4 regions of the Pseudoduganella sp. GW821-FHT12E03 genome follow, and region 2 is predicted to be linked to each of the others. Evidence: predicted binding sites of a transcription regulator. Region 2 holds the regulator's gene; each other region holds the start of a gene.

Region 1 (5,564 bases), on a different contig from region 2:
GGGGCGCGCTTGGTTTGGGCCCACTCGTTGAGCATGTCCCATTTGACGTCGTCGAGCTTTTGCAGCATTTCCGGCGTGCCCGTGTTGGCCGCCAGTTCCAGGCGGTGGCCGTTCGGATCGAAGAAGTAAATCGACTTGAAGATGGTGTGGTTGACGGGACCGAGCACGTCGATGCCGCCCGCCACCAGGCGTTCTTTCGCGGCCAGCAATTCGTCCATGCTGCCCACTTCCAGCGCCAGGTGCTGGACCCAGGCCGGGGTATTGGTGTCGCGGCCCATGTCCGGCTGCGTCGGCAATTCAAAGAAGGCCAGGATATTGCCCTGCCCGGCGTCCAGGAACACGTGCATGTACGGATCCGGCGCCTTGGTCGACGGCACTTCATCTTCGGCAATGGCCAGCACAAAGTTCATGTTCAGGTGCTTGACGTACCACTCGACGGTTTCCTTGGCATCCTTGCAGCGGTATGCCACGTGGTGGATTTGCTTGATTTTCATGGTGGGGCTCCTTGGTATGCAGCCATTAAACCGTGGTTTCAGATATCATACAAACAGTATTTTTTAATCGATTTATCGGATTTTCTAATGAATCCCACCTTACGCCAAATGCGCGCGCTGGTCGCCGTCGCCCGCACCGGCAGTTTTACCCTGGCCGCCGAACAATTGCATGTGACCCAGTCCGCGCTCAGCGGCCAAATCAAGGAACTCGAGCAGGTACTGGGCGTCAAGGTGGTCGAGCGCAATACCCGGCGCGCCCAGCTGTCCGAAGTCGGGCGAGAACTGTACCCGCTGTTCGACCAGATGCTGCAAGACCTCGATGGCGCCATGGCCGACATCGCCAGCCGCAAGGCCCTCAAGAAGGGGCTGGTGCGGGTGGCGGCGCCGCAAATGATGGCGTGCACTCTGCTGCCGGAAGCCATCGCCGCCTACCGCGCCACGCATCCGGAAGTGCAGGTCAAGCTGGTCGATTGCCCGGTCGAAAATGTGTCGGGCCGGGTGTTTTCCGGCGAAGTCGATTTTGGCATCGGCCCGGAGCGCGACCCGGCGGCGGAAATCGCGGCCCAGTTGCTGTTCGATATGCCGTTCGTGCTGGTCTTTCCCTCTGCCCACCCGCTACAAGCCCAGGACAAGGTCACCTGGGCCGACGTCGAACGCTACCCGCTGATTGCGCTGCAAGGCCAGTTCACGGAGCGCCTGCTGCGCGACGTGCCGCTGCATCCCTACAATGAAGTGACATTCATGACCACCGCGCTGGCCATGGTCAACGCCGGCCTCGGCGTGGCCGCCTGCATTCCGTATGCCGCGCCGATGGCGAAACTGTATGGCTTGCAGATGCGCCTGCTGGAAGAACCCGAACTGACGCGGCGCTTTTTTGTGTACACCAAGAGCACGCGTTCGCTGTCCCCGGCCGCCGCAAGTTTTGTGGCTTTTTTGTTGCAATTCATGGTGGATCACGAGTGGAACCGGGCCCGCCCTGCTATGCTGGAACCGTTATCATTGTCCCAATAATGGAATTCTGCTTTCCATTTTTAGGCTTTTTTCAAGTGTCGCGAACAGTGTAATCTGCCCGATCAACCTTGCAAACTGGTAGCTATGAATATCCTGCACATTGATTCGGCCTGCCTCGGCGACAATTCCGCGTCGCGCCTGTTGAGCGCGGGAATAGTCGATGCGCTGCGGGTACGGCACTGGGATGCGAATGTCGCGTACCGCGACCTCGGCGCCAGCCATTTGCCGCATGTGACGGGCCCGTTGCTGCAAGTACTGCGGGGCCAGTGGAACAGCGCCATTCCCCTCAATGAAGCATTGCAGGGCGACGTGATGCTGACGGAACTGTTGCTGGCGGAATTCATGGTGGCCGACATCATCGTGCTGGGCGCCCCCGTGCTGACCCTGTCGATACCATCCACGCTCAAAGCCTGGCTGGACCGTATCGTGTTGGAAGGCCGGACGTATACCGTGGCGCCCAACGGCCGCACCACCGGCCTGGCGGCGGCCAAGCGGGCGATCGTCGCGTCCACCCGGGGCGGGCCGACCCTGGCCGGCATGAGTGACTACCATACCGGTTACCTGAAGGCCGTGTTTGCCATGGTCGGCATCACCGACGTGCGCGTGCTGGAAGCGGACGGCCTGGCGCAGGGCTCGGCCGCGCGCGAACAGGCCATCGAGGCGGCGTTGCAGCAGGCCGCGCTGCTGGCGGCGTGACCCCACCCGGGCCGGCAACCCCGTTACAATAGGGTTTTGTGCCGTTCCTGTTGCCCCCATGTCTTCCAATACCATCGCCCTCAACCAGCAAATGGACCATTTTGATGGCCACCACAGTGTCTGGGTGTTCGGTTACGGTTCCCTGATCTACAAAGCCGATTTTCCCTTCATGCAGCGGCGCGCCGCCAGCATCATGGGCTGGTCGCGCCGCTTTTGGCAAGGGTCGCATGACCACCGTGGTACGCCCACGGCGCCCGGCCGGGTGGTGACCCTGATTCCCGACGCCGGCGCCGTGTGCCACGGCATGGCGTACCTGGTGTCGCCGGACGTTTTTTCCCACCTCGATTACCGTGAAAAAAACGGTTACCTGCGCCGCGTGACCGACATCACGTTCGAAGACGGTTCCGGCGACATGGCTGAAGGCGTGGTGTATATCGCCCGCGAAGATAACGGTTCCTTTCTCGGCCCGGCCAGCGAAGAAGCCATCGCACGGCAAATTGCCGCTTCCATCGGTCCCAGTGGCCCCAACAGCGATTACCTGACCCAGCTGGCGGTCGCGCTGCGCGAACTGGGGCGCGACGATGCGCACGTGTTCGCGATCGAACAGTATTTGCTGGAGTTGATGGCCAGCCGCGGCGCGCCCGATTAAAACAAGTCCAGCTGGCCGCCGCCCCGCTTCATCACCGCCGGCACCGACAGCGGCCGTCGGAACCGCCCGGCATCGAGCTGCCTGAACCGGATCATGCGTTTTTCCAGTCCCAGCTTGCGCACGGTTTTCTCCACCCGCTGTTTTATGAGATCCGCCCACACGCCCTCGCCGCGCATGCGGGTGCCGAATTCCGCCTGGTACTCCTTGCCGCCCCGCAAATCGCGGATGCGGTTCATCACGCGCTGCGCCCGGTCGGGGAAATGCGCTTCCAGCCATTGCTGGAACAGCGGACTCACTTCCCACGGCAAGCGCAGCACGATGTAATTCACATGCAACGCCCCCGCCTCACACGCCGCTTCGATGACGCGCTCGATATCGGGTTCGGTCACGAATGGAATGATCGGTGCGATGCTGACGCCGACGGGAATGCCCGCGTCGGTCAAGGTGCGGATCGTGCGCAGGCGCCGCGCGGGCGCCGCCGCTCGCGGCTCCAGGGTGCGCGCAATGTCGCTGTCGAGGGTAGTGATGGTGATGGCGGCCGACACCAGCCGTTTCGAAGCCATGTCCGACAGCAAATCGATATCGCGCTCGATCAGCGATGACTTGGTGATCAACCCCACCGGGTGCTCGCATTCATGCAGCACTTCCAGCACGCCACGCGTGATCTTCAGGCTGCGCTCGCACGGCTGGTAGGCATCGGTATTGACACCGAGCGCGATGGCTTCCGGCACATACGAGGGCTTGGCCAATTCCTGGCGCAGCAAGTCGGCCGCGTTGACCTTGGCCACGATGCGGGTTTCAAAATCGAGCCCCGGCGACAAGCCGAGGTAACTGTGCGAGGGCCGGGCAAAGCAGTAAATGCAGCCGTGTTCGCAACCCCGGTACGGGTTCAGCGACACATTGAACGGAATGTCCGGCGAACTGTTGCGGGTCAGGATGGATTTCGCTGTTTCGTCCGTGATGTGGGTCCTGAACATGCGCGGTTCGTCGTCGTCGCCGTGATCCCAGCCATCGTCGAACTGTTCGCGTCCATGCACCTCATGACGCCCCTGCACATTACTGACCGCGCCCCGCCCCTTCTGCGCCTGCAGGGGGCGGAGCGGATAAGCCGGCGCCACATTTTCCCATTCGTCCACGACAACCTCGAAATACTGTATATATAACCAGTATTCTATGCCGCGTTCCACGCGGAAGCAAGCGCCATGAAAGGTGAATTTTCGATAGATTCTCACATTGGAACGGAGCGCATAATGCCTTGGCTATATTGAGGAATATCAACCGCTGTATAACCTTTTGCAAGGAACTTCCATGCTCAAGAATCTCAAGATTTCCGCCCGCCTGGGCCTGGGTTTCGGTTGTGTTGTCCTGCTGCTGTTGCTGGTGTCGTCGATCAGTATTTCGCGCCTTGCCGCCAGCAACGAATTGACGCGGCTGATCCTGGAAGACCGCTATGCGAAATTCCTGCTGCTGGAAGATGCGTTGAAAAACGCGATGGACAATGGACGGCAGTTGCGTAACATCCTGCTGGCCTCCAACGATGCGGAGAGTGAACGGTTCCGCCGCAGTGCCGACACCAACCGCAGTGAAATCGTGGAAGACTTGAACAAGCTGCAAAAGGTGGTGGTGTCGGACAAGGGCAAGGCCATGCTCAAGGAGATCCAGGACAAGCGCGCGGTGCTGGAACCCAAATATGAGCAGTTTTATACGCTGTCCCGCTCCGACCGCAAGATCGCCACGGAATACCTGAAAAACGACTTCGCCCCCACCAATGAAGCGTTCTGGCACGCGCTGGAAGCGTTCGCGTCTTACCAGGCGGAACAGATGGACAAGTCGGGCGACGAGGTCGCGAGCAGTTACGAATCCACGCGCACCACCGTGCTTGGGCTGGCGGCCGGCGCCGTGCTGCTGGCCATGCTGGTGGCCTATCTGATCACGATGGGCATCGTGCGGCCGCTGAAAACCGCCGTGCAAGTGGCGGAGAGACTGGAAGCGGGTGACTTGTCGATCCATATCGACAGCAGTGCCAAAGACGAGACCGGCCAGTTGCTCAATGCCATGCGCAATATGGTGGCCAAGCTGAACCAGGTGATCGGCGGGCAAAAACAGGCGATCGAAGCGGCCAACCGGGGCGACTTCAATGCCCGCGTGGACTTGAACGGCTTGCATGGATTCCAGAAGGAATTGGCGGAAGGCTTGAACCAGTTGATGGCCACCACCGGGGCCAGCCTGTCGGACGTGGTGCGCGTGATGGGCGCGCTGTCCGAAGGCGACTTGTCGAAAACCATTACCAAGGAATACCAGGGCGCCTTCGACGAATTGAAGCGCTATGCCAACAATACCGTGGGCAAGTTGAACCAGGTGATCAGCGGCCAGAAAAATGCCATTGAAGCGGCCAACCGGGGCAATTTCAATACGCGGGTCGAACTGGGCGGCTTGCAAGGTTTCCAGAAGGAGCTGGCCGACGGCATGAACCAGTTGATGGCCACCACCGGCGCCAGCGTGGCGGACGTGGTGCGGGTCATGGGGGCGCTGTCGCAAGGCGATTTGTCGAAGACCATCACCAAGGACTATGAAGGCGCCTTCGATGAATTAAAACGCTATGCCAACAATACCGTCGCCAAGCTGAACCTGGTGATTGACGGCCAGAAGGATGTGGTGGATGCCGCCAACCGTGGCGACTTCCAGGCCCGCATCGACCTGGCCGGCATGCTGGG
Region 2 (5,564 bases):
ATCCGGAAGCGATCTTCAAGGCGGTCCAGGTGCTGATGCGCCGTGTGCGCGGCGGCTATGCCGCCGTGGCGCAAATCGCCGGCGTCGGCTTGCTGGCGTTCCGCGACCCGAACGGTATCCGTCCATTGTGCCTGGGCATCAATGAAACCGAGCAGGGCGCCGAATACATGATCGCCTCGGAATCCGTGGCGCTCGAAGGCATGGGCTTCCGCTTCGTGCGCGATGTGGCGCCGGGCGAAGCGTTGTTCATCGACGCCGACAAGCAGCTGCACGCGCAGCAGTGCGCCGACAACCCAACCTTGCAGCCGTGCGTGTTTGAATTCGTCTACCTGGCCCGTCCGGACTCGGTGATCGATGGCGCCTCGGTGTATGCGACCCGCCTGAAAATGGGCGAATACCTGGCTGACAAGATCAAGCGTGAAATTCCGGAAGGCGAAATCGACGTGGTGATGCCGATCCCGGATTCGTCCCGTCCGGCCGCGATCCAGCTGGCGCTGCGCCTGGGCGTGGAATACCGCGAAGGCTTCATCAAGAACCGCTATATCGGCCGTACCTTCATCATGCCGGGCCAGGCTGCGCGCCGCAAATCCGTGCGCCAGAAACTGAACGCGATCGGCGATGAATTCAAGGGCAAGAACGTGCTGCTGGTGGACGACTCCATCGTGCGCGGCACCACGTCGCGTGAAATCGTGCAAATGGCGCGCGATTCCGGCGCCAAGAAAGTCATCTTCGCGTCCGCCGCGCCACCAGTGCTGTACCCGAACGTGTACGGCATCGACATGCCGACCCGCGACGAACTGATCGCCCACGGCCGCACGGTGGAAGAAGTGTGCAAGGAAATCACCGCCGATTACCTGGTGTACCAAGATATCGACGCGCTGAAAAAAGCGATTTCCGACGTCAACCCCAACCTCACCAGCTTCGAAGCCTCGTGCTTCGACGGCGTGTATATCACCGGCGACGTGTCGCCGGATTACCTGGACAAGCTGGAGCATGCCCGCCACAACCCCAAAAAGGCAGTGGTGGAAGACGCGGCCCGCACCCAGTTGAACTTGAACGCGGCCACCACCGAAGGGTGATGCTGGCCTGACTCAAGCCCGGATGCGTTCCGGGCTTTTTAATTTTAGCGACGGGTGCCGGGCCACTTCCCTTGGCCGGGCATCCGCACCTCAGACCATGACTGAAAAGAAAACTTACGGCTTTACCACCACCATCCTGCACAACGACCGCCAAAAGCCCATCGAGCACGGTTCGCTGCACAAGCCGGTGCACACCTCGGTGACGTTCGGCTATGCCGATGCGCGCCAGCTGGCGTCGGTGTTCCAGGGCAAGGAACCGGGCTTCCGCTATGGCCGCCAGGGCAATCCGACCGTCTCCGCGCTCGAAGACAAAGTCAGCAAGATGGAGCAGGGCATTGCGACGCTATGCTTCGCCACTGGCATGGGCGCGATCGGCGCCGTGTTCCAGGGCTTGCTGCGCGCGGGCGACCACGTGGTGTCGTCTTCTTTCCTGTTCGGTAACACCAACTCGCTGTGGCAAACCGTGGCCAGCCAGGGCGTGGCGGTCGACTTTGTCGACGCCACCGACGTGAGTAACGTTGAAGCGGCTTTGACCCCGGACACCCGCATCGTGTTCGTGGAAACCATCGCCAACCCGCGCACGCAAGTGGCGGATTTGAAGCGCATTGGCGAGCTGTGCAAGGCACGCGGCATCCTGTACATCGTCGACAACACGATGACGACGCCGTACCTGTTCGCGCCGAAAGCCGTGGGCGCCGGCCTGGTGGTCAATTCGCTGACCAAGTCGATCGGCGGCCACGGCGCGGCGCTGGGCGGCGCGCTGACCGATACCGGCGAATACGACTGGACGAAGTTCCCGAACATTTACGAGAACTATAAAAAAGCCGCGCCGGTGCAATGGGGCATCACGCAAATCCGCGCCAAGGGATTACGGGACTTCGGCGCCTCGCTGGGTCCGGAAGCGGCGCACCACATCGCGCTGGGCGCGGAAACACTGGCCCTGCGCATGGAACGCACCTGCGCCAATGCGCTGGCGCTGGCGCAATTGCTGGAAGCCGACGACCGCGTGGCCGCCGTGTATTACCCCGGCCTGGCATCGCACCCGCAGCATGGCGTGACGTCGGAACTGTTCCGCGCGGCGGGTTCGCTGCTGAGCTTTGAGCTGAAAGACGGCATCGATTGCTTCGACTTCCTGAACAAGCTGAAACTGGCCGTGCCGGCGTCGAACCTGGGCGACACGCGCACCCTGATCATTCCCGTGTCGCACACGATCTTCTTTGAGATGGGGGCGGAACGCCGGGCCTCGATGGGAATCGCGGAATCGCTGATCCGGGTCTCGGTAGGAATTGAAGATACGGCGGATTTGCTGGCGGACTTCAGGGATGCGCTGGCGGCGTTTTGATGACATGCCGGGCGGCGCTTTGCCGCCGCTCACCGTAGTCTCAGAGGTTCAATAAGGCAGGTGCGATATTGAAAGCGCCTGTAATCTTTTCCCGCGTTGCTTTCCGAAGTTTGTCGCTGGCTTCCTGTTGCGCGTAGGCGGATTGGGAAATATCCAGGCGTTCCGCTACTTCCTGTTGCGTCAGTCCAAGATGCTCGCGCCATGCGCGCACGGGAGTCCAGTCATTCTTGACCATCATGCCGACCACTTCATGCGGGGTATGGTCGCCGTCGCGCAGGCGGCTTACCAGGGAGCGGCCCCTTCCATCTGATATGGATGCCGCCACCCCGGCAGCGAGGCGATCCGGTCCAGCCACGCCTGCACCCGTGGCGGATAGCTGACCTTGGCCTGCTCCGGCCAGAACAGGTAGCCGCAGATGGAAAAATCGGCGACCGTCAGCTGGTCATCGAGCAGGAACAGGCGGCCATCCGATAACTCGTCGTCCAGCCGCGCGATATCGGCATCGAAGCGATGGCGGAACCACTGCAGCACCGTGCCCGCGTAGGCGACCGGATCGAACTTTTGCCCATAGCGCAAATGCGCCATGGAAAAGCCGATGCGGTTGGCTTCCCAGAACAGCCATTCCCGCACGCGCTCGAGCCGCTGCCGCGACTCGCCGCCGTAGGCCTGTAAATGCTCGGCCAGGTGCAGCAGGATCGCGTTCGATTGCACATACGCCTGGCCGTCATGCACGAGCAACGGTACTTCGCCATATTTGGCCAGGCTGCGGAACGGCTCCGGCCGGTCCAGGCGGTCCAGCTTCAAGTCGATCTCTGTATAGCTGTGCGCAACCCCGGCCACTTCCATGGCCAGTTTGACCTTATAGCTGTGGCCGGACTCGCAATTGCCGTAAAGCTGGAACGCACTCATTAGTGCCAGGTCCGCAGCAAGCCCACCGCCAAGCCCTCCAGCGCGAACTCGTCGGCTTCCGGATTCACCGTGATGACCTTGAAGTCCGGGTTTTCCGGCAACAGTTCAATGGTGGAGCCGGTTTTGCGGTAGCGTTTGACGGTGACTTCGTTGCCGATGCGGGCCACCACCACTTGCCCGTTCTTGGCGCTGTCGACTTTTTTTACGGCCAGTAAATCGCCATCCATGATGCCGATGTCGCGCATTGATTCGCCGCGCACTTTCAGCAGGAAGTCCGGTTTGGCGGAAAACAGGGCCGGGTCGACGTTGTAGCTGGTTTCCAGGTTTTCCTGGGCCAGGATGGGCGAGCCGGCTGCCACGCGGCCGATCAGGGGCAGGGACAGCAAATTACTGACGGCCGCTGCCGCGGCGGCGGCGGCAGCACCGGCGGCCGCGCGCGCCGATTCCGCATGCGCGCCAAGCAGGCGGATGCCGCGCGAGGTGCCGGCGGCGATTTCAATCGCGCCTTTGCGCGCCAGCGCTTGTAAATGTTCTTCGGCCGCGTTGGCGGACTTGAAACCCAGTTCCGCCGCGATTTCCGCGCGGGTTGGAGGGAAGCCGGTGTTGTCGATGGCATCCTTGATCAGATTGAGAATTTGTTCCTGGCGTGCGGTGAGCTTGATCATGATGCGGGAGCTTATAAAAGCTGTGGATATAGACAGTCTGTATTTTTGTACAGTGTGACCGCTATTGCAAGGGTTTTTCGCTGTGCGGAACAAATTATTTTCATGGAGGGCGCTCCAGGGAATGGGTATGTGGCGCGTGACGTGATGTTGCGATTGCTCAGAAAGCAGGCTATAATCGAGGGCTTACCTCTTCCCACACCCGTCTTGACGCCGGGGTGGGCAATTATCACAGTCCTTAAGGGAGTTTTCATGCGTCACTATGAAATCGTATTTATCGTCCACCCGGACCAAAGCGAGCAAGTTCCTGCGATGATCGAACGTTACAAAGCCAGCGTGACCTCGCGCGGCGGTAACGTACACCGCGTGGAAGATTGGGGCCGCCGTCAAATGGCTTACTCGATCCAGAAACTGGCTAAAGCACACTACATCTGCCTGAACATCGAATGCGACAACGAGACCCTGGTCGAGTTGGAAACCGCCTTCAAATTCAATGATGCCGTGCTGCGTCACCTGACCGTGAAAATGAAGAAAGCGGAAACCGCTCCTTCGCCGATGATGAAATCGGTACAACGTGAAGACGCGGCCAAGAGCCATCGCGCCGAAGCCCAAGCTGCCGCTGCCGCCTAAGTACTGATCAGGAACCACACTGGATAACCAGCTTGTTGTAACCGCCCTGATCACCGAAAGGGATCTGGTCCGTTATACCCCCGCAGGACTGCCGATTGTGAATGCCACGTTGCAGCACAGTTCGCAGCAAACGGAAGCCGGCATACAGCGCCTGGCCGAGTTTGAGATCTCCGCTGTTGCAGCGGGTGAGATTTCAAGCCGGTTCAGCCAGGCGCCGCTCGGCGGGCTGTACCAGTTCAAGGGATTCCTGGCCAAGAAAAGCCGCAATAGCAAAAGCCTGGTGTTTCACATCATTGATTTTCGTTTATTAGATACAGGAGCCTAAAATGGCATTCGGTAAAAAGTTCGACAAAAACAAGCTCAAGCTGAAAGAAAAGCGCAAACAGCAAAACCCGCTGTTCAAGCGTAAGAAGTTCTGCCGCTTCACCGCCGCTAACGTTGAGCAAGTGGACTACAAAGACGTAGACACTCTGAAAGATTTCGTTCAGGAAAACGGCAAAATCATGCCAGCACGCCTGACCGGCACCAAAGCACACTACCAGCGTCAAGTTGACACCGCGATCAAACGCGCTCGCTACCTGGCCCTGCTGCCGTACACCGACCTGCACAACGCTTAATTGCGGCAGTCGATAGAATCTGGAGAATACTATGCAAATCATTCTGTTGGAAAAAGTTGTTAACGTCGGCAACCTGGGCGACGTGGTGAAAGTCAAAGACGGCTACGCACGTAACTTCCTGATCCCACAAAAGCTGGCTCGCCGTGCGACCACCGCTGCTGTGGCTGAATTCGAAGCCAAGCGCGCCGAACTGGAAAAAGCAGCTGCCGCCAAGCTGGCCGCTGCTCAAGCCCAAGGCGAAAAGCTGAACGGCATGACCGTGACCGTATCGCAGAAAGCCGGCGTTGACGGCCGTCTGTTCGGTTCCGTGACCAACTTCGACATC
Region 3 (5,564 bases), on a different contig from region 2:
GACCGTGCGGCACTCAAAGGCGTCATGCAGCGAGTCGCCCACCTTGAAGGTGAACTGCGACTTGTCGTGGCCGATGCCGGTGCGGGCGCGCACCCAGCCTTTTTCGGAAATGATGACGGTGACCGGTTCGTCGACGACTTTCTGTTCCGCGCTGGCTTTCTGCGCTTCTTCGATCAGCGTGCGGCGCGCGTCGCCAAAGGTCTTTGCATCGGCTTCGATTTCTCGGATCACCAGGCGCTTCATCGACGACGGGTTTTCCAGCAAGTCGAGCAGGGACTGGCGCTCCTTGCGCAATTCCGCCAGTTCCTGCTGGATCTTGATCGCTTCCAGGCGCGCCAACTGGCGCAAGCGGATTTCCAGGATGTCTTCGGCCTGGATCGGCGACAGGTTGAAGCGTTCGATCAGCGCCGCTTTCGGTTCGTCCGAATTGCGGATGATGGCGATCACTTCATCGATGTTCAGCAGGACGGTTTCCCGGCCTTCCATGATGTGGATGCGGTCTTCGACCTTTTTCAGCCTGTGCTGCGTGCGGCGGGTCACGGTCTCGAAGCGGAAACCGATCCACTCGGACAGGATTTCCGAAATGCCTTTCTGGCGCGGACGGCCATCGGCGCCGATCATCACCAGGTTGATCGATGCCGACGATTCCAGCGACGTATGCGCCAGCAGCAGCATCATGAACTCGTCTTTGTCCTGGTTCTTCGACTTCGGTTCAAACACCAGGCGCACCGGCGCGGCGCGGCCCGATTCGTCGCGGATGGTGTCGAGCGCGCCGAGGATCAGCTGCTTGGACGCCAGCTGTTCCGGCGTCAGCGCTTTCTTGCCCAGCTTGACCTTCGGATTGGTCAATTCTTCGATTTCTTCCAGCACCTTTTGCGACGAGGTGCCAGGCGGCAGTTCGTGCACCACCGCTTGCCACTGGCCACGCGCCAGTTCTTCGATCTTCCAGCGCGCGCGCACTTTCATCGAGCCACGGCCGGTGGCGTACATATCGTGGATTTGCGCGGACGGCGTGATGATCTGGCCACCGCCCGGGAAGTCCGGACCCGGCACCATTTCCATCAATTCCGTGTGCGTGATCTTGGGATTGCGGATCATCGCCACGGCGGCTTGCGCCACTTCCGTCAGGTTGTGCGACGGGATTTCCGTTGCCAGGCCCACGGCAATCCCGGAGGCGCCATTGAGCAGCACCATTGGCAGGCGCCCCGGCAGCAGGGTCGGCTCTTCGGACGAACCGTCATAGTTCGGCGCGAAGTCCACCGTGCCCTGGTCGATTTCATCCATCAGCAGGCGCGCGATCGGCGTCAAGCGGGCTTCCGTGTACCGCATCGCGGCGGCTCCGTCGCCGTCGCGGGAACCGAAGTTGCCCTGGCCATCGATCAGCGGATAGCGCAGCGAAAAGTCTTGCGCCATGCGCACCAGCGCGTCGTACACCGACTGGTCGCCGTGCGGGTGCAGCTTGCCCAGCACGTCACCCACCACGGCGGCGGACTTGCGGGGCTTGGCGGTCGAACCCAGGCCCAGTTCATTCATCGTGTACAGGATGCGGCGCTGCACCGGCTTCTGGCCGTCGCACACGTCCGGCAGCGCGCGGCCTTTGACCACGGAGATCGCGTAATCGAGGTAAGCGCGTTCGGCAAAGGTGGACAGGGTCAGCGTTTCGCCGCCATCCCCGCCGTCGCCGCCGAAATCATCGCCGTCATTGGCATCGCCGCCATCGCCGCCATTGCCGTTGCCGCCGGCATTGGCTGCAGCGGCGCCGGTGTCTGCGGTCACCGCGGTTTCCGTGGTGTCCGTGGTTTCTGCCGTCTCGGCGGTCCCGGTGGCTCCGGCCACGGCTTCTTCAAAGAGGTTTGCTTGTTGAGTCATGATTGCGGTATTCGTTAAATATCGGCTTCCACTTCATTGCCGTGTTCTTCAATCCATGCGCGGCGGGCGGCGGCTTCGCCTTTGCCCATCAGCATGTTGAAGCGGGCCGACGAAGCGCTGTGGTCGAAGTCGCCCAGCGCCACCGGCAGCAGGCGGCGCGTGTCCGGATTCATGGTGGTCTCCCACAACTGTTCCGCGTTCATCTCGCCCAGGCCCTTGAAGCGGGAAATCGACCAGCTGCCATCTTTCAGGCCATCCTTGCGCAACTTGTCCTCGATCGCGATCAGTTCGCCGTCATCCAGCGCATACAGCTTCTGGATCGGTTTCTTGCCGCGCGCCGGCGCATCGACGCGGTACAGCGGCGGACGGGCCACGCAGATATGGCCCTTCTGGATCAGCGCCGGGAAGTGGCGGAAGAACAGGGTCAGCAGCAGCACCTGGATGTGGGAGCCGTCCACGTCCGCATCGGAGAGGATGCAGATTTTGCCGTAGCGCAGGCCGGACAAGTCCGGGTGGTCGCCATAGTGGTGCGGATCGACGCCGATCGCCACCGCGATGTCGTGGATTTCATTGTTGGCGAACAGGCGGTCCTTATCGGTTTCCCACGAGTTCAGCACCTTGCCGCGCAGCGGCAGGATGGCCTGGAATTCCTTGTCGCGGCCCATCTTGGCCGAACCGCCCGCCGAGTCACCCTCGACCAGGAACAGTTCGGTGCGCGTCACGTCGGTCGATTCGCAATCGGTCAGCTTGCCCGGCAACACCGCCACGCCGGACGATTTTTTCTTTTCGACTTTTTGCAGCGAGCGCAAACGCGATTGCGCCTGCTTGATGACCAGTTCCGCCAGTTTCTTGCCGTAGTCGATGTGCTGGTTCAGCCACAGTTCCAGCGGCGGCTTGGCAAAAGTCGATACCAGGCGCACCGCGTCGCGCGAGTTCAGGCGTTCCTTGATCTGGCCCTGGAATTGCGGGTCCAGCACCTTGGCCGACAACACGAACGAGGTCCGCGCAAACACGTCTTCCGGCAACAGCTTGACGCCTTTCGGCAGCAGCGAGTGCAGTTCCACGAAGTTTTTCACGGCGCCGAACAGGCCGTCGCGCAAGCCCGATTCGTGGGTGCCGCCATTGGGCGTCGGAATCAGGTTCACATACGATTCGCGCACCACCGCGCCTTCTTCGGTCCACGCCACCACCCACGCGGCGCCTTCGCCCTCGGCAAAGCCTTCCGCGTCGGGACCGGCAAATTGCGCGCCTTCGAACATCGGGATCAGGGTTTCACCGCCGTTGGTGGTTTGCGCCAGCGCTTCGACCAGGTAGCCGCGCAAGCCGTCGTCGTATTTCCATACCTGCGAATCGCCTGTTTTCGCGTTGGCCAGCGTGACCGTCACGCCCGGCAACAGCACGGCTTTTGAGCGCAGCAGGCGTTGCAGTTCGACTTGCGAAATCAGCGATGAATCAAAGTATTTTGGATCCGGCCACGCGGTGACGCGGGTGCCGGACTTCTTGCCGTCGCGCGGCGCGGGCACGGAATTCAGTGGTTCGACCAGGTCGCCGTTTTCAAAGGCAAGGGTGTGGTAGCCGTTGCCGTTGTCGTCCTTGCGCCACACATTGATTTCCAGGCGCTTCGACAGTGCATTGGTGACGGACACGCCGACGCCGTGCAAGCCGCCGGAAAACGCATAGGCGCCGCCCGAACCCTTGTCGAATTTGCCGCCCGCGTGCAGGCGGGTGAACACGATTTCCACGGTCGGGACATTTTCTTCCGGGTGCAGGCCGACCGGGATGCCCCGGCCGTCATCTTCCACGGTAATGCTGCCGTCCGCATTTTGCGTGACGATAATATTTTTGCAATGGCCGCCCAATGCCTCGTCCGAGGCATTGTCGATCACCTCCTGGATGATGTGCAGCGGGTTCTCCGTGCGGGTATACATGCCGGGCCGTTGTTTGACGGGCTCCAGGCCTTTAAGGACGCGGATGGAAGATTCGCTGTAGTCGGAAACTGGTTTTTTAGTGGCCATACGGGTTCGAAGGTGCTTTTCAGGCAAAACGCTGTGATTATATACAGTATTTTTGCTCCGTCACGGCGTTTTTGCGCGGGATGGCGCGCGGCGCCGCCGGTGCGGGAGCTTGCGCATTCTATCCGCAACGGGCGGCAGTGGCTGAAAATTGCCATCCGCAAGCTGCGTGACGCGGACGTCAACTGTGGTTAAATGGGGAAAAAATATTGCCGATCCACCTATGAAACAAGACAAATTTCCCTTTGCGGTACGGCTGGCGGGTTTTCCTTTGGCCACCGCGCGGGCGGTGGAAACGGCCTTGCTGGCCGCGCCGCCGCATGGGCCGGCGTATTTTTGCCTGTCCGACCACAGTTTGCAAGAGCCGGACCTGGTGCTGGCCTACGGTCCGGATTTGAAAGCCATGGCGTCGCTGGCCGCGATGGCGGCCGTGCCGGGCGAACTCGATGCGCGTCCGGCACTGGTGCTGGGGCAGCCGGCCGCGCCGCTGCCGTATCCGGTGTTGCCGCTGTCGTTCGACCAGAACGCCTTCCACGTGCACCTGGCGCTGCTGGTGGCGCGCCGCGCCGATGCGCTGGCCCGGCTGGCGGGTGCCGGGTTGCCGCCGGCGCCGGAACGGCGCCGCAGCCAGCGGCTCGACTTTGACCTGACCGACCCCGCGGAATATGAAGCGATGCGGGGCCAGTCGCGTCGTGGCGCGGTGCTGGTGGCCGATGGCGGCGTGCGCCTGTTCCAGCAAGTGCAGGGATTGATGCGGCCCTATGGCATCGCCGTGCCGACCGCGATTGATGAAGCGTCCGCGCTGGCCGCGTGCGCCGGCGGCAAGGTGTCGGTGGCGCTGGTGAATGCGGCGCTGCCGGGCTGCGATCCGTATGCCCTGTGCGCGGCGCTGCGCGCCCAGCCAGGCGGGCCGCCGCCGGCTGTGGTGCTGCTGGTGGCGCCGCCGTTTGTTTATGATGCCGAACGGGCCCGCGCGGCCGGGGTGGAAGGCTTGCTGGACAAGCCGGTGGCCGATGCCACCTTGAAGACCGTGCTGAAACGGCTGATGCACATCGCCTAATCTGTATAAACCGTCAGGCCCGCCGCGTAATAACGTTCGCGGCTGCCTGATCCAGCTTTGACGCCCCACGCGATGTCGAGGTCCGCACGGCCCGGCAACAGCAAATAGCGTGCGCCCAGCTGGCGCCAGGCGCCGCCGCCCCGGATGCCGAAGGCTTCCACAGTCAGCGCCGCGCGCTGTCCCACGGCCGCTTCCAGCGCCGTGGCCCAGGTTGCCGCGGGACGGCCATGGCGCTCGCGGCGCCAGCCAAGATTGGTATGCCATTGCAGGCGGTCGCCCCGCACATCCACGGTCAGCGGTAAATTGAGCGACCAGTTGCCGGCCAGACCATGCGCCGGTTCAAATTCATTGGCGATGGACATGCCCAGCCGCCATCGGCCATCCCTGGGCGCCACCAGCACGGTTTTCGCCTGCAGCACCGCCAGGTTGACGCCGGCGCCGCCACCACGGCCGTGCAGGCGGGCCGCGCCGGCGCCCACTTCCCAGTCATCGAAAACGTTGCAGGCGGGGACGATCCAGTAATGCGTGTGGCGGGGATCGCGCTGGATCCACGTCTCGAGCTGGCACTGGCCGGGATCGAGCACCGGGGCATCGTCGGTGACCAGCGGGCGGGCGGCCCAGGC
Region 4 (5,564 bases), 140 kb from region 2:
CTGGCCGCTGATCGTCATGCTGCATGGCTGTCACCAGAGCGCGACGCAATTTGCGCAGGGCACGCGCATGAACCTGGTGGCGGAACACAAGGGCTATGCCGTGCTGTACCCGCAGCAACTGGTGAGTGCGCAGGCGCAGCGCTGCTGGCGCTGGTACGACGCGGCCACCCAGCAAGGCGGCGGCGACACGGCGCTGCTGGCCGGGCTGGTGGCGAAAGTGTCGGCCCAGTATGGCGTCGACATGCGCCGCATTTATGCGTGCGGTTTGTCGGCAGGGGCGGGCATGGCGGCGGTGCTGGCGCTGAACCATCCGGAATTGATTGCGGCCGTGGGCTTGCACTCCGGCCCCGTGTTTGGCGCGGGACATACACCGGCTGGCGCGCTGCAGGTGATGCGGCACGGCGCGCTGGGGCATGCCGATGCGATCCACGGCGTGTTACGTGGCCGCGCGGACTTTCCCGCCATGCCGGCGCTGCTGATGCAGGGCGAAGAAGACCATGTGGTGCGGCCCGTGAACCAGCAACAGTTGACGCGGCAGTGGCTGTTGCTGAACGGCTTGCCGCTGTCCACCCGCGCCACTGTCACCAGCAAGGAGGCGACCCGCAGCGGCAGCCGCCATGCCCATACGGTGCGCGACTATGCGTCGGGCCGGAAAGTGGTGCTGCGGGTGGCCAGCATTGCGGGCCTGGGCCATGCGTGGAGCGGCGGCGATCCGGAAGTGCACTTCCATGCGGCGCCGGGGCCCGATGCGAGCCGCATGATGGCGGCGTTTTTCGCGCTGCACCGGCGCGGGTGAGACGGCTGCGCCGGTGCCCGGCGCCCAGGGGCCCCGCTGGCAGAGTCTGCGTCCCCGGCGCTCACAGCAGGAACATGGCAATCGCCACGGCGGTCGGCGCCAGCGCCCCCAGCAGCAAACCGGTGGCGCCGATCGCGCCATCGCGGAAGCCCGCCTTCAGCAGCGCGGCCCCGGCCGGGTTGGGCGCGTTGGCGATCACGGTCAGGCCGCCGCCCGCCACGGCGCCCGCCACCAGCATGTATTGCGCCTGCGGTGTGATGCCATCGACCAGCGAACCGAGATAGGTCAGCGCGGCATTGTCGGTAATGGCGGTCAGCGCCACGGCGCCAAAGAACAGCGCCAGCGGTTCCAGTTTCGTGATGACCGGTTGCAGCCACCATTGCTGCATGCCGCCCAAGACCACCAGGCCGGCCAGGAAAAAGCCGACCAGCAAGCCTTCCTTGAGGATCAGCGGCTGCTGGTGGCGCTGGTAGGCATGGGCGAAGCCGAGGAACAGCAGGAAGATGCCGAGGAACAGCACCGGATGGTGCGCCAGCAGCACCACCAGCGCCAGCACGCCCAGGTGCACCAGGGTGACGGGCAGGGGCACCGGGTCCGGTCCCGCGCCGGCCTGGCTGGCGGCGGGCGGCTGCACATGGCGCCGCAGCAGGAACGTGATGGCGGTCGCGTTGACCAGCGTCGCGATTGCGGCTTTCCAGCCAAACTGCGACGCCATGAACGCGCTGTCCCAGTCCCAGGTGGCGGCCACCATCAGCACCGGCGGCGCGGCATAGGCGGTCAGGGTGCCGCCGATCGAGACATTCACGAACAGCACGCCCAGCGCGGCATATTTCAGCCACTCCGGCATGCCGTCGCGGAACACCAGCGGCGCCAGGGTCAGCGCCGCCAGGGTCATGGCGGCCGGCTCCGTCACCAGCGACCCGGCCAGCGGCACCACCGCCATGCCGAGCCACACCAGCGCCAGTTCGCCGCGCACCGGCGCCAGCCGCGCCAGCATCAGCAACAGGCGCTGCACGCATTCGAGCACGGGGCGCGACGCCGCCACCACCATGACGACAAACACGAACAGTGGTTCCGTGTACTGGCGCGATTCCGCATATGCGATCGCATTTTGCGGCCCGGCCATCAGGGCGATGGCGGCAATCAGGATCGCGGCCCAGAAGCCGAACACCACTTCCACTTCGCCCAGCAAGTGGAACAGCCCCGCGTGGCGCGGATGGCGGGAGGCCAGCAGGTCGAACGATTTGGCGGCGAAGGTGTGAATCAGGGCGAGGGCGAACAGGATGGCGCCGGTCAGTTGGAGTGCAGTCATGTGTTTATCTTACCGCAAGCGCAAGCGTGTACACCTTGCCAAAACCCCTTTTTCAAAGTACTGTATGTATATCCAGTATTTCTAATAAAAAGAAGGCCAGCCCTCATGCACAGTTCACCGCTCATCGCCGCGCCGGAAAGCCTGCATCCCGCCTTGTGGCGGGCGTCGCAACTGGCGCAAAGCGCGGTGCGCTGTCTCGATACCGGCTATGCGGCGCTGTCGGCCCAGTTGCCGGGCGGCGGCTGGCCGCTGGGGAGTTTGACGGAATTGATGTTGCAGCAGCCGGGCATCGGTGAAATCCGGCTGTTGCGGCCCGCATTGCAGCAGGCGGCGCAGCGTCCGGTGGTGTTGCTGGCGCCGCCGCAAATCCCGCAGGGGCTGGCGCTGGCCGCGCTGGGCTTGCCCCCGGGGCAGATGGTGTGGATCCGTAATACCGGTAAATCCGGCGATGCGCTGTGGGCGGCCGAACAGGTATTGCGCAGCGGCTGTTGCGGTGCGCTGCTGTTATGGCAGCAGCAAATCCGCAATGAAAACCTGCGCCGGCTGCACTTGGCGGCGCAGAGCGGCGATACGCTGTTTTGCCTGATGCGGCCGCTCGCTGCCGCGCAGGATGCATCGCCCGCGCCGCTGCGGCTGTCGCTGCGCACCGCCCCGGGCGGGCTGGCGATCAGCTTCATCAAACGCCGGGGACCGCAGCGCGATGCGCCGCTGTTCCTGCCCTTGCCACCTTCTTTGTTACAGCGTCATGCATCTGTGGATCGGCCTTTGCCTGTACCGGCTACCGCTCGAAGTGTTTTGCCCCACCTGGTCGGCGGATAGCTGCACGGCGGTACTGGAGCAGGAGGGGGTGCTGGCGGTGTCGCGCGCCGCCCATGCCGCCGGGGTGCGGGTGGGCATGCGGCGCGGCGGTGCGCTGCTGATGGCGCCGGACGTGCAATTGCACGAACGCTGCCTGTTGCGGGAGGCGGACGCCTTGCAGGCCACGGCGCTGGCGCTGCTGCGCTATACGCCGCAAGTGGCGCTGGCGGAAGAGGGCGTGCTGTTGCTCGACATCGGCGCCAGCCTGCGCCTGTTTGGCGGCATCCGCAAGCTGTGCGCGCTGGTGGCGGCCAGTGTGCGGACGCTGGGTTTTACCGCCTCGCTCAGTTGCGCCCCCACCGCGCAGGGCGCGTGGCTGCTGGCGCGCAGCCGCGGCGGACGATCTTTAACAATCCAATCACTGAGCCGCCGGCTGGCGCGCCTGCCGGCGTGGCTGCCGCCGCCGGCACGGCCATTCCGCACCTGGCTGGAAGGCATCGGTTGCCAGACGGTGGCCGAACTGCGGCGCCTGCCCCGTCCCGGCTTGCAGCGCCGCTGCGGCCGTGCGCTGCTCGATGTGCTGGACGCCGCGTATGGCGAGGCGCCGGAAATGCATACGTGGCTCGAACCGCCGCCGGAATTCAAGGCGGGACTGGAATTGTTCGACCGCATCGAGCATGCGGAAGCGCTGCTGCACGGCGCGCAGCGGCTGGTGCAGCAAATGACGGGCTGGCTGTGCGTGCACCATTACGCGGTCGAGCGTATTTGCCTGTTGCTGGACCATGAGCGCGGCCGGACCGCGTGTCCGCCCACCGCGATCGATATCGTGCTGGCCGAAGCGGTCTGGCGCGGCGACCATTTATTGCGCTTGCTGAAGGAGCGCCTGGGCCGCATCGAGTTGCCGGCCCCGGTGATCGGCCTGCGGCTCGAAGCGCTGCAAGTGCAGGCGATGGCGCCGCTGACGGACACCTTGTTTCCCGAACCGGGCGGCACCAGCACCGACCGCGAGCGCCTGTTTGAATTGCTGGTGGCGCGGCTGGGGGCGGACAATGTGCTGCGTGCGGCGCCGCTGGCCGATTACCGGCCGGACCGTGCCAATGCCTGGCAACCGGTGCAGGACAAGCAGCGCCCGCTGGAGCAGCGCCTGCCGCCGCACAGCCTGCCCCGTCCCGTATGGCTGCTGCCCAAGCCGGTGGCGCTGCTCATGCGCGACCACCGGCCGTTTTATATTTCTCCGCTGCGGCTGGTGTCCGGCGCGGAACGCATCGAGGCGGGCTGGTGGAATACCACGCAGGTGCGCGATTATTTCATCGCCGAAGGCAGCGACCATGCGCATTACTGGATTTTCCGCGAACGTTCGGGAGAGGAGGGGGAACTGCGCTGGTATTTACATGGCCTGTTTGGCTAAGGTCTTTTGGTAAACTGGAGGAATGCGAACCAAACGACACGACTTCCCCGGCGCCCACGGCCACCAGTTGGCGGCGCGCCTCGATGCCCCCGATGGCGAACCGCGCGCCTACGCGCTGTATGCGCACTGCTTCACTTGCGGCAAGGACGTGCTGGCCGCACGGCGCATTGCGCAGGAATTGACGGAACACGGCATTGCCGTGCTGCGCTTTGATTTCACCGGTATCGGCGCCAGCGGCGGCGATTTCGCCGACACGAATTTTTCCACCAATGTCGATGACTTGCTGGTGGCGGCCGATTACCTGCGCACGCACTTCACGGCGCCGCAATTGTTGATCGGCCACAGCCTGGGCGGCACCGCCATGCTGGCGGCGGCCGAACATCTGCCGGAAGCCAAAGCCGTGGTGACGATCGCTTCGCCCGGCCACCCGGCCTTTGCCACCAGCACGTTCAGCGAACACCTGGAACGCATTGCCGAAGAAGGGGAAGCCCATGTGGAACTGGCCGGACGGCCGTTCCGCATCCGCCAGCAATTCGTTAATGATGCGGGCACGCACAGCCTGCGCGACAAGATTGCCGGCTTGCGCAAGGCGCTGCTGGTCATGCATGCCCCCGGCGACGATACCGTGCCGCTCAGCCATGCGATGGAGATCTTTGTGCCGGCCAAACACCCGAAAAGTTTTGTCTCGCTCGATGATGCCGATCACTTGCTGACGCGGCGCGAAGATACCGCGTATGTGGCGGACGTGATTGCCGCGTGGAGCCGGCGCTACCTGGACCAGTAAGGCCGCAGCCAGCGGTCGGGTTGCAATCACGTTGCGCTCAGGTTGAAACCCGGTTGCGCCCCTGGTGCTTGGCACGGTACAGCGCCTGGTCCGCCAGTTCATACAGCGCTTCCTTGTCCTGCGCCTCGCCGGGACGCAGGAAGGCGGCGCCGCTCGACAGCGTGACGATTCCGCTGGGCGGATTGTCCTGGTGGTCCAGCGCGCAGGCGGCCATCGCCACATGGATTTGCCGCGCCAGCGCCAGGCATTCCTCTTCGCCGCTGGCGGAAAACAGGCACGCGAATTCATCGCCGCCGATGCGGAAGCACAGGTCGCCGCCCCGGTTCAAGGTGTCGCGCATGCAGGACGCCACGGCTTTCAACACGGCGTCACCCTGTGGATGGCCGTAATGGTCGTTGTATTCCTTGAAGCGGTCGACATCGAGCAGCAGCAGGCACAGCAGGCGGTTATCGCGCAGCGCCCGCAT

The links. The regulator LexA, encoded in region 2, represses DNA repair genes until DNA is damaged. The targets are predictions, from matches to a motif close to ACTGTATNNNNATACAGT.
Region 1: the regulator LexA is predicted to act here: its motif matches at 4,001-4,018, upstream of AC1RRC_RS20985 (PA0069 family radical SAM protein).
Region 3: the regulator LexA is predicted to act here: its motif matches at 3,915-3,932, upstream of AC1RRC_RS13940 (DNA topoisomerase IV subunit B).
Region 4: the regulator LexA is predicted to act here: its motif matches at 2,168-2,185, upstream of imuA (translesion DNA synthesis-associated protein ImuA).

What each region holds. Positions count from the first base shown of each region.
Region 1 covers NZ_JBXAQJ010000008.1:189,007-194,570, reverse strand. The annotation lists gene AC1RRC_RS21005 (VOC family protein) at 1-494, opposite strand, end outside; gene AC1RRC_RS21000 (LysR family transcriptional regulator) at 582-1,505, shown strand; gene AC1RRC_RS20995 (FMN-dependent NADH-azoreductase) at 1,590-2,201, shown strand; gene AC1RRC_RS20990 (gamma-glutamylcyclotransferase) at 2,260-2,850, shown strand; gene AC1RRC_RS20985 (PA0069 family radical SAM protein) at 2,847-3,986, opposite strand; partial or broken gene AC1RRC_RS20980 (MCP four helix bundle domain-containing protein) at 4,159-5,193, shown strand; gene AC1RRC_RS20975 (methyl-accepting chemotaxis protein) at 5,191-5,564, shown strand, end outside.
Region 2 covers NZ_JBXAQJ010000009.1:233,011-238,574, reverse strand. The annotation lists gene purF (amidophosphoribosyltransferase) at 1-1,079, shown strand, start outside; gene AC1RRC_RS23095 (cystathionine gamma-synthase family protein) at 1,177-2,421, shown strand; gene AC1RRC_RS23090 (helix-turn-helix domain-containing protein) at 2,462-2,659, opposite strand; gene AC1RRC_RS23085 (glutathione S-transferase family protein) at 2,704-3,330, opposite strand; gene lexA (transcriptional repressor LexA) at 3,330-3,995, opposite strand; gene rpsF (30S ribosomal protein S6) at 4,245-4,622, shown strand; gene priB (primosomal replication protein N) at 4,642-4,947, shown strand; gene rpsR (30S ribosomal protein S18) at 4,949-5,239, shown strand; gene rplI (50S ribosomal protein L9) at 5,271-5,564, shown strand, end outside.
Region 3 covers NZ_JBXAQJ010000005.1:86,052-91,615, reverse strand. The annotation lists gene parC (DNA topoisomerase IV subunit A) at 1-1,869, opposite strand, end outside; gene AC1RRC_RS13940 (DNA topoisomerase IV subunit B) at 1,884-3,884, opposite strand; gene AC1RRC_RS13935 (response regulator) at 4,105-4,941, shown strand; gene AC1RRC_RS13930 (PA4824 family protein) at 4,938-5,564, opposite strand, start outside.
Region 4 covers NZ_JBXAQJ010000009.1:374,590-380,153, reverse strand. The annotation lists gene AC1RRC_RS23685 (extracellular catalytic domain type 1 short-chain-length polyhydroxyalkanoate depolymerase) at 1-796, shown strand, start outside; gene AC1RRC_RS23680 (putative Na+/H+ antiporter) at 858-2,108, opposite strand; gene imuA (translesion DNA synthesis-associated protein ImuA) at 2,214-2,927, shown strand; gene AC1RRC_RS23670 (Y-family DNA polymerase) at 2,854-4,314, shown strand; gene AC1RRC_RS23665 (alpha/beta hydrolase family protein) at 4,337-5,098, shown strand; gene AC1RRC_RS23660 (sensor domain-containing diguanylate cyclase) at 5,136-5,564, opposite strand, start outside.